One region of the Micromonospora sp. DT233 genome, then DNA from elsewhere that is predicted to be linked to it. Evidence: riboswitches for the same ligand, from Rfam matches in the RefSeq annotation. Region 1 holds a riboswitch; each other region holds the start of a gene.
What was found. A riboswitch is a leader RNA that binds a small molecule or an ion and turns the genes downstream of it on or off. The one in region 1 is predicted to bind cyclic di-AMP.

Region 1 (3,261 bases):
CGGTGGCGTTGCTCGGCGACCTCACCCGGCAGGGCGAGCTGCACCCGTTGATCACGCGGGTGCGTCGGCTGCCGCCCCGGCCGGGTGCCCGGTCCAGCTACGCCATCACCGATCGGCACGTCGCCGGGCCGCTGCGCTTCTCGGCGACGTACCAGGCGGACGTGCTGACGCTCGGCGACGACGAGATCGTCACGGTGGCCCGGCAGTGGCCGGCCACGACGGTCCGTAACCACACCCGGCTGCGCGACGAACCGGACGGGGTGGTCCGGATCGACGTGGAGATCACCCTGGCCGCACCGGCGCCGCTGTTCCGCTACGCCTTCAAGCAGGCCCGCTCGGCGCACCTCGGGCTGGCCCAGCGGCTCGGCGAGGTGCTCGACCGCAGCGCGGACGGCCCGACCGCCCAGCCCGACCGGCCCGGGGCCTGAGCCGGCCCGGGGTCTGAGCCGGCCCGGGGTCTGAGCCGGCCCGGGGCCTGAGCCGCAGCGACCTGCCGACCCAGCCCGTCGGCGACCCGCCCCGGTGACCCGCCGCGCACGGGCGGATCACCGGGGGTGCGGGTCAGATCACCGACAGGTGCACGTGGTTGGTGTGGTCGCTGGACGGGTCACCGTTGCCCCCGCTGTACGACTTCCAGCCGCTGCTGGGCAGCCAGATCTGCCGGAACCAGATCACGTAGAGCACGGCCAGCCGGTCGGCGTTGCGGATGAAGTACGCCGACAGGTTGTTGCCGTACGTGCGGTCCCCGCCGGAGGCCACCCCGCCGAAGCCGTCCTTCTGGGCCGCGAAGTCGCACGCCCGCCCCTTGGGGTGCTCGCCGGAGCCGCTGGGCCGGTGGCAGGAGACGTACCGGGTGAAGCCGGCGGCCTGGGCCTGCTTGAGCGCGTGCAGCGTGCGGGGGGTGATGCAGCCGCTGGCCGGGGTGGGGTCGTTGACGCTGCACGACTCCGAGGGCCAGGAGCCGTCGGAGTTGCGCTTGGCCGGGGTGGCGTTGGTGTTGGAGGTGCCCCGGTTCGACCCGCCGCTCTGGGTCGTGGCGGCCTTGCGGTTGGCCACGGTGAGCGCCTTCTCGGCCTGTTCCTTGCGCTTGCCCATCATCGTGACCTGCTTGCGCTGCTCGCGGATCTCGCCGTCGAGGGCCAGCCTGGTCGCGGCGGCCTGGTCGCGGGTCTGCATCAGGTCGCGCAGCGCCCGGTCCTCGTTGGTGGCGACCGCGTCGAGCGCGGCGACCCGGTCGAGGAAGCCCTTGGGGGTGGAGCTGTTGAGCAGCGCCGCCATTGGGCCGAGGCGGCCCGACCGGTACGCCACGGCGGCGATCTCGTCGACCTTGGCGCTGCGCACGGTCAGCTCCGCCTCGGTCGTCTTGAGCTGGCCGTCGAGCTGCTGCTGGCGCTTGACCGAGCGGGCCAGGGCGGTTTTGGCCTCCAGCCAGCCCTTGCTGGCCGCCTCGAGCTGGGCGCGCAGGGCGGGTGTGCCGCCCTCGACGTCCTGCTCGGGTGCGGCGGCGTGCCGGGTGGCGGGCGGTGCCGCGCCGGCCGGGGCGACCGGCCCGAGCCCGAGGCCGACGGCGAGCGTCGCCACCAGCAACGCCGCCATCCGGGCGGTGGTGGTTCGTGCGGGTGTCACTACTGGCATGTGTACGTCCTTCCGTCAGCCGCCGACCGGGTTAGCTGACGGGTTCGGGACGGAAGATCCCTACCGCTCACGCGGATGCACCCCACGGACCTGGTTCCCCGGCTCGCCCTGCGGCGATTAGGCGGCGGCCACCGCAGGCGCCGATGGGCGCCGCCCGGCGGAGGCCGGATCAGAGCCTACCGGTGCCCATGGGGCTCGCGCTGCACCCGTTACGGATGGTGTCGGGATCAAAACCCATAAAACCGGCATAAAGGTACGATACTCCACGCGATCCGCCGCCGGCGGGTATCACCATCCGGACGGTCCGCAGGGTCCCGCCGAGGCCCCGGGCTCCACCTGGAGCGTGGCGTGCTCGATGTGGAAGTCCTCGCGCAGGGCGGTGCGGGCCTCGGTGAGCACCGCGCCCACCTCCGCGTCCGACGCCGTCATCAGGTGGGCGGAGGCCACCTCCATGCCGGAGGTCAGCGTCCAGACGTGCAGGTCGTGCACCTCGACCACGCCCGGCACCGCCACCAGCCGGTCGTGCACGGCGGTCACCTGGAGGTGCTCCGGGGCGGCCTGGACCAGGATGCGCACCGCGGCCCGCCCGAGCCGCCAGGTGCGGGGCAGGATGAACACGCCGATCGCGACGGCCACCAGCGGGTCCGCCCACCACCAGTCGGTGACCCAGATCAGGGCAGCCGCGGCGATCACGCCGACCGAGCCGAGCAGGTCGCCGAGCACCTCCAGGTACGCCCCGCGCAGGTTCAGGCTCTCCTTCGCCCCGTCGCGCAGCAGGGCGAACGCGGCGACGTTGGCGAGCAGGCCCAGCACGGCGACCGCGAGCATCGGGCCGGTGGAGACCTCGGGCGGGTCGCCGAAGCGGCGGAGCGCCTCGACGAGGACGTAGCCGGCCACGCCGCTGAGCAGGACGGCGTTGCCGAGCGCGGCGAGGACCTCCAGCCGGTAGAGCCCGAAGGTGCGCTGCGGGTCGGCGCCCGCGCGTCGGGTGGCGGTGATCGCGGCGAGCGCCATGCCGATGCCGAGCACGTCGGTGAACATGTGCCCGGCGTCGGAGAGCAGGGCCAGCGAGCCGGTGCCGAACGCGGCCACCGCCTCGACCAGCATCAGCGCGGCGAGCAGCGCGAAGGCGGCCCAGAGCCGCCCTCGGTGGCGGTCCGAGGCGGTGGCCGCCGAGCCGTGGTGGTGGTCATGACCTGCGCCCACGCCGACACCCTCCGTCCCCGAGCCGGACCGGGCCCAATGTATGCTCACATCGCAATGTGTGCAAGCAATATCGGCCCCTCGGCGACGCCGGGTCAGTCCGTCGGGTCGATCGTGGTGAGGCGCTGGGTGGCCCGCGACAGCGCCACGTAGAGCGTCCGCACCCCGGAGCCCGGATCGGCCCGGATCTCGCCCGGGGCGACCAGCACGACCCCGTCGTACTCCATGCCCTTGGCCTGGAGGCTGGTGACCACCTGCAGGCGCGGCGCGACCAGCCCCGCGAGCCAGCCGGCGACCTCGTCGCGGCGCGGCACCGGCGTGACCACCCCGACCGTGCCCTCCACCTCGCCGAGCAGCGCGGTGACCGCCGCGACGGTGGCCCGTTCCAGCTCGGCCGGTGCCACGGTCAGCGCGACCGGCTCC
Region 2 (3,261 bases), 410 kb from region 1:
CTGTTCGCGCGGGCAAAAGGGCAGGTGGTGGGGCATGAGCGAGCTGAGCACGTCGATGGTGGGGTCCCCGGTCGAGTGGGCCGATCCCCCGCCGGAGGCCGCACCCCCCGGCGACCGCCGGGCCGCGTGCGACCCCGGGCGGGCGCTCGCCGAGCTGTACGACGGCAACCACCGCTTCGTCACCGGCGTGCCGCACCACCCGAACCAGGACGCCGACCGCCGCGCCGCCGTCGCCGACGGTCAGCACCCGTTCGCGGTGATCGTCGGCTGCTCCGACTCCCGGTTGGCCGCCGAGATCATCTTCGACCGAGGGCTGGGCGACCTCTTCGTGGTCCGCACCGCCGGGCACACGGTCGGCCCCGAGGTGCTCGGCAGCGTCGAGTACGCGGTGACCGTGCTGGGCACCCCCCTGGTCGTGGTGCTCGGCCACGATTCCTGCGGCGCGGTGCAGGCCGCCAGGGCGGCGGCCAGCACCGGTGAGCCACCCGTCGGCCACCTGCGGGCCGTGGTGGACGCCGTGGTGCCCAGCCTGCAACGGGCCGCCGAGCGCGGGGTCGAGGACATCAACGACATCGTGGACATCCACATCGGGCAGACCGTCGAGGCGATGCTGGCCCGCTCCTCCGTGCTGGCCGCCGAGGTCGCCAACGGGCGGTGCACGGTGGTCGGGATGTCGTACCGGCTCAGCGCGGGCGGGGTGCGGACGGTGGCTGCGGTGCCCGCCGGCATCGTCCCCACCGTCGGCAACGCCTCGGCGGGCCCGGCGGGCCCGGACGCGATGGCGGCGGCCGGCGCCCCGGCCCCGGCAGCTTCGGCCGTGGCCGCCGCCTGAGCCACCCGGCCGAGCCCGCGACGGGAATTCGGTCGGGTCCGACGACGCGGCGAGGGCCGTTCCGCTTCGGCGGGACGGCCCTCGCTGGCGTGGTGCGCTCGGTCAGAGCAGCGACATGTGCACGTGGTCGGTGTGGTCGGAGGGCCCGCTGTAGGACTTCCAACCGGTCGCCGGGAACCAGATCTGCCTGTTCCAGATGACGTAGTAGATGCCGAGCCTGTCGGCGTTGCGGATGAGGAAGGCCGCCAGGTTGTTGCCGTACATCCGGGTGTCGTTGTTGTGCCAGCGGGAGAAGCCGCTGTTCTGCAACGACCAGTCGCAGGCCCGGCCCTTGGGATGCTCCCACGGCCCGCCCGGCCGGTAGCAGCCGACGAACCGCTTGAAGTTGGCCCGCCTGGTCTCCTTGTACGCGTGCAGCGTGCGCGGGGTGATGCAGCCGGAGGTGGTCGGGTCGTTCTCGCTGCACGACTCGGGGCGCCAGCCGCCGTCCGAGTCGCGGCCCGGTGCCATCCGGGCGGTCGGTGAGGTGGCGTTGACCAGCCCGCCGGTGAACCCCTCGCCGCCGACCAGCGCAAGGGACTCCTCGGCGTCCTGCTTCTTCTTCGCCATGACCGCGGTCTGCTTCTGCTGCTCGCGGATCTCGGCGTCGAGCGCGAGCTTGGCCAGCTCCGCGTCCTTCTTGGCCCGGTTGACCTCACCGAGCTTCCGAGCATTGATCATGTTGAGCTGATCCAGGGCGGTGGCGCGCTCGACGAACGAGTCCGGGGTGCCGCTGTCCAGCAGCATCCTCATCGCGCCGATCCGCCCGGTCCGGTACGCCTGGGCGGCCATCTCGCTGACCTGCGGGGCGAGCGAGTCCAACTCCTTCTCGGCCCGCTCCACCTCCTTGGCGAGCTGGGTCTGGCGCTTCTTGGACTTGGCGAGCTTCGACTTGGCCTGGGTGTAGTCGCGGTTGGCCGCCTCGATGACGTCCGTGATCAGCTTGGGCTCGTCGTCCTCCTCGTGCCCGGAGGGTTTGGGTGCCGAGGGCGCGCCCAGCGCCGGGGCTGCCGGCCCGGCGAGGACCGCGAACGCCGCGAACACGGCCACCACGGGCGTCAACCAGCGGCGTAGGGGTGCCGTCACAGTGTTCCCTTCCGTCGACCGCCGACCGGGTTAGCTGACGGGTTCGGGGCGGAAGTGGCCCCTACCGCTGGTGCGGATTCACCCCAGTTACCTGGTTCCCCGGTTCGTCTCGCGACGATTGGGCGGCGGCACCGCAGGCGCCGCTGCGCGCCTTCGGCGGTGACCGGCAGCGAGGTTACCCGAGATCGCCGCTGGGGATCTACGTCCGGATGCCGACTAAAAGCGTCATTTCGTGTTCACCCTCGGTGGCCAGTGACGTTGCTCTCACGCGCGCCCCGCGCCCGGTCACGCTCCGCAGTGCCGTTGCTCCCCATCCGTGCACGTCGAACCTTCGCCCGCCGCGACGACGTCCTTCGTCGATCTTGGAGTCGTGGTGCCTGGCGAAAGGCGCAGATCTTCACATTCCCGGCACCACGAGTCCATGATCCACGAGGCGGGTGGGGGTCAGCCGCGCTTCATCAGGCGGCCGACGGCGGCCATCATCTCGGTGGCCACCTCGTCGGCGCGGCCCTCGGCGGCACCCTCGCGCATGCAGTGCCGGGCGTGGCCGTCGAGCAGGCCCAGGGCGACCTTGTCCAGGGCGGCCTGGATCGCGGAGATCTGGGTGAGCACGTCGATGCAGTAGCGGTCCTCGTCGACCATCTTCTCGATGCCACGGACCTGGCCCTCCACGCGGCGGAGCCGCGCGAGCAGCTGATCCTTGCTGGCGGTGTACCCCCGGACGGGGGCGGGCGTCGGTCCGGTCATGGGCCGAGGATAGCGTACCCCTCGGGGGTATGTTACGGTCGTCCGTGCCGCCAATACCCCAACGGGGTATGGGTTGGTGAGGAATGCCGGTGGTCCGCGCCACGTCTACCCCCCGGGGGTAACGTTGGGCGCGGCGGAGAGGAGATTTCGATGGTCACCACGACGTACCAGGTGCAGGGCATGACCTGCGGGCACTGTGCCAGCTCGGTCAGTGCCGAGGTGGGCGCGATCCAGGGCGTCAGCGACGTCCAGGTGGACCTGGCCGCCGGCCGGGTCACCGTCACCAGCGACGCCCCGCTGGACGCCGACACCGTGCGCGCCGCCGTCGACGAGGCCGGCTACGAGCTCGTCGGCGCGTGACGCCGCCCGACGCAAGGAACGCGGCGCGTGACGCCGCCCGAGCCAAGGAACGCGGCGCGTGACGCCGCCGGACGCAGGGAACGAGGTGCCACGATGAACACGGCGACGAAGCTGAGCGGCTTCGCCCTCGGCCTCGCGGCGATGTTCGGCGCGGCGTACGGGGCCGGCCACCTGACCGGCCCCGTCACCCCGGCCGC
Region 3 (3,261 bases), on a different contig from region 1:
CGACGTACGCCTGGACAAGCTCTTCCGGGTCTTCAACAACCACCTGTACACGCACATCGACCCGTCGCTGCAGCAGGACGACCTGACCTCGATGATCGAGGTGCCCGACGGCGAGCCGTTCGTGCTGCACCCCGGCGAGTTCGTGCTCGCCTCCACCCTTGAGGTGATCTCGCTCGGCGATCAGCTCGCGGGCCGGCTCGAGGGCAAGTCGAGTCTGGGGCGGCTCGGGCTGCTCACCCACTCCACCGCCGGGTTCATCGACCCGGGCTTCTCCGGGCACGTCACGCTGGAGCTCTCCAACGTGGCGAACCTGCCGATCACGCTCTGGCCGGGCATGAAGATCGGCCAGCTCTGCATCTTCCGGCTCTCCTCGCCGGCGGAGCACCCGTACGGGTCGGCGGTCTACGGCTCGCGTTACCAGGGGCAGCGCGGCCCGACCCAGAGCCGGTCCTGGCAGAACTGGCGCACCTGGCCCACCCGCTGAGGCCCCCGAAAACAGAGCAACCGCGCGAAGGGGCCCCGGCCCGAAGGCAGAGGCCCCTTCCCACAGCTCAGTTCGGGCGGCCGTAGCTGTGCACCTGGCCGTCGTCGGCGCGCTTCATCTTGATCGGCTCGCCGGCCCGGGAGGCGTGCACCACCCAGCCGTCGCCGACGTACATGCCGACGTGGTGCAGGTCGGCATAGTAGAAGACCAGGTCGCCGGGGCGCAGGTCGGCGCGGCTGACCCGGGCGGTCACCGACCGCTGCTGGGCGGCGTTGTGCGGCAGCGAGACGCCGGCCTTGGCCCAGGCGGCCAGCATCAGCCCCGAGCAGTCGTACGAGTTCGGGCCCTCCGCGCCCCAGACGTACGGCTTGCCGATCTGGGCGCAGGCGAACTTGACCGCGACGCCCGCGGCGCCGCCGGGGTAGGTCGACGGGCAGGGGGCGGGGCGCAGCGGGCCGCCGCCACCGTTGCCGTACACCTTGAGCCGCAGCTTCTGCAGCCGGTCGATCTCGCCGTTGATCTGCTTGCGCTTGGCGGCGAGCTGCGCCTCGGTGCGGGTGAGCTGGGTGACCATCTCGTCGAGCGGTCGCTTCTTGGCGGTCAGCTCGTCGCGGAGCTCGATGACCGCCCGCACGTCGCGCTGCTGGCGCTCGGCGAACTGGTCGAGGATCTCCAGTTGCCCGAGCAGCCGGCTGGGCGAGCCGCCGCCGAGCAGCGCGTTCACCGTCGAGAGGTTCTCACCCTTGTACGCCTCGACGGCGAAGCCGCTGACCTTCTCCATCGCCTCGTCGACCCGGCGTTGCAGCGGCCCGATCTGCTTGCCGAGCGCGTCGGCCTTGCGGCGCTTGGCGGCGAGGTCCTGGCGGGTGGCGTTGTGCCGCTCGATGAGCGGTTCGAGTTTGTTCCAGTCCTGGTCGATCTGCCGTTCGATCTCGGCGATCGAGGGGTCGGCGTGGGCCACGGTCGGGGTGCCGGTCAGTGCGACGGCGGCACCGGCGAGGGCGGCGAGGATGGTGGTGAAGCGGGACCAGCGTGGACGCGGCACGGCCGGCATCCCGTCGGCCGGAGCCGAACGGCGTGCCGGGTGCCGCGGGGCATGGAGTGCCACCGGGCTTCGTTCTCCTTCTTCCCTACCGCCTACCGGGTTAGCTGACGGGTTCGGGCGGAAGGGAGAGCGCCCTACCGCAGCGGTGCTGCGGATTCACCCCGGTGGAACCTGGGTCCCCGGCTCGCCCGGAGGCGACTCGGCGGTGTCGGGCCGTCACCGCCCGGCTGGGCGGTGCAGCTACCGGCCGACGATTGATCAGGATAGAGACGACCGTTATGGATCCGCAACCCGCCGGGCCGTGCGACCAGCCACCTGACCCGACGGTGCAAGTTTCCTTCACATAAAAGCACCAGCCGGAAGGCTATTGACGGCGGGCGTGCGGCGGCGGGAAGGTGACCTCAACCGAAGACCCCTCAGGAGATTCGATGCAACGTCCCGTCATGCCGGCGAGCAGGCGAATCCTGCTCGCCGCCGCCGTGGCCGCCACCACGGCCCTCGTGCCCCTGGGCACCGCCGCCGCCCCGGCCGCGGCCGACCAGGCCCTCACCCGACAGCAGCAGTACGCGGCCGCCGCCGCCGAGTTCGGCGTGCCGGAGAGCGTCCTGCTGGGCGTCTCCTTCCTCCAGTCCCGCTGGGACACCAACGCCGGCACCCCGAGCACCGGCGCGGGATACGGGCCGATGCACCTCACCGACGCCGCGTACGTGACCGCCCTGCCGGGCGGCACCCACCACGACGCCGGCACCGAGGACCCGCGCGGGGACAGCGCCCGCCGCACCCTCGCCCCCGCCCCGCCGCAGGCCGACCCGGCCCCGAGCACGCAGTCGTTGCAGACCCTCGACACCGCGGCCACCCTCACCGGGGCCGACGAGGCGGCGCTGCGCAGCGACACGTCGACGAACATCCGTGGCGGCGCGGCGCTGCTCGCGTCGTACCAGCGGCAGATCGGTGCGCCGGTCGGCGCCGGCACCGACCCCGCGGCCTGGTACGGCGCGGTGGCCCGCTACTCGGGCGCGGAGCGCACCGACGCGGCGGCGGCCTTCGCCGACGAGGTCTTCGGCACCATCGCTCAGGGCGAGAGCCGGGTGACCGACGACGGGCAGCGGGTGACCCTCGCCGGCCGCGCGGTGCGCCCGCAGAAGTCCTGGCTGGACCTGCTCGGCCTGCTGGCGCCGCCGCGCGCCGACGGCGTGGAGTGCCCATCGGCGATCTCCTGCGAGTGGATCCCCGCGCCCTACCAGGACCTGGGCGGTGGCGACTACGGCAACCACGACCTCGCCAACCGGTCGAAGCAGCAGAAGGTCGAATACATCCTGATCCACGACACCGAGGGCAGCTACGCGGGCACGGTCAACATGGTGCAGGACCCGACCTACGTGAGCTGGCACTACACCCTGCGCTCGTCCGACGGCCACATCGCCCAGCACGTCAAGACCAAGGACGTGGCCTGGCACGCCGGCAACTGGTACGTCAACTCCAAGTCGATCGGGCTGGAGCACGAGGGCTTCGCCGCCCAGGGCACCTGGTACACGGAGGCGATGTACCGCACCTCGTCGAAGCTGGTCCGGTACCTGGCGCTGCGCCACGGCGTCCCGCTGGACCGGGCGCACATCATCGGCCACGACAACGTGCCCGGCATCCTCCCCGCGAACGTGGGCGGCATGCACTGGGACCCGGGCCCGTACTGGGACTGGTCGCACTACTTCGACCTGCTGCGCGCCCCGGAGCT

Region 2: it holds a riboswitch for cyclic di-AMP, as region 1 does, so the genes downstream of both, ACLQ2V_RS06400 (coiled-coil domain-containing protein) here and ACLQ2V_RS04505 (coiled-coil domain-containing protein) in region 1, are expected to answer to the same signal.
Region 3: it holds a riboswitch for cyclic di-AMP, as region 1 does, so the genes downstream of both, ACLQ2V_RS25690 (NlpC/P60 family protein) here and ACLQ2V_RS04505 (coiled-coil domain-containing protein) in region 1, are expected to answer to the same signal.

The regions. Positions count from the first base shown of each region.
Region 1 is NZ_JBNCLB010000002.1:81,098-84,358, reverse strand. It holds gene ACLQ2V_RS04510 (SRPBCC family protein) at 1-428, shown strand, start outside; gene ACLQ2V_RS04505 (coiled-coil domain-containing protein) at 562-1,635, opposite strand; cyclic di-AMP (ydaO/yuaA leader) riboswitch at 1,640-1,769, opposite strand; gene ACLQ2V_RS04500 (cation diffusion facilitator family transporter) at 1,924-2,841, opposite strand; gene ACLQ2V_RS04495 (HelD family protein) at 2,934-3,261, opposite strand, start outside.
Region 2 is NZ_JBNCLB010000002.1:495,433-498,693, reverse strand. It holds gene ACLQ2V_RS06405 (carbonic anhydrase) at 56-832, shown strand; gene ACLQ2V_RS06400 (coiled-coil domain-containing protein) at 935-1,957, opposite strand; cyclic di-AMP (ydaO/yuaA leader) riboswitch at 1,962-2,092, opposite strand; gene ACLQ2V_RS06395 (metal-sensitive transcriptional regulator) at 2,402-2,704, opposite strand; gene ACLQ2V_RS06390 (heavy-metal-associated domain-containing protein) at 2,855-3,064, shown strand; gene ACLQ2V_RS06385 (hypothetical protein) at 3,158-3,261, shown strand, end outside.
Region 3 is NZ_JBNCLB010000017.1:130,327-133,587, reverse strand. It holds gene dcd (dCTP deaminase) at 1-484, shown strand, start outside; gene ACLQ2V_RS25690 (NlpC/P60 family protein) at 552-1,538, opposite strand; cyclic di-AMP (ydaO/yuaA leader) riboswitch at 1,605-1,744, opposite strand; gene ACLQ2V_RS25685 (N-acetylmuramoyl-L-alanine amidase) at 1,958-3,261, shown strand, end outside.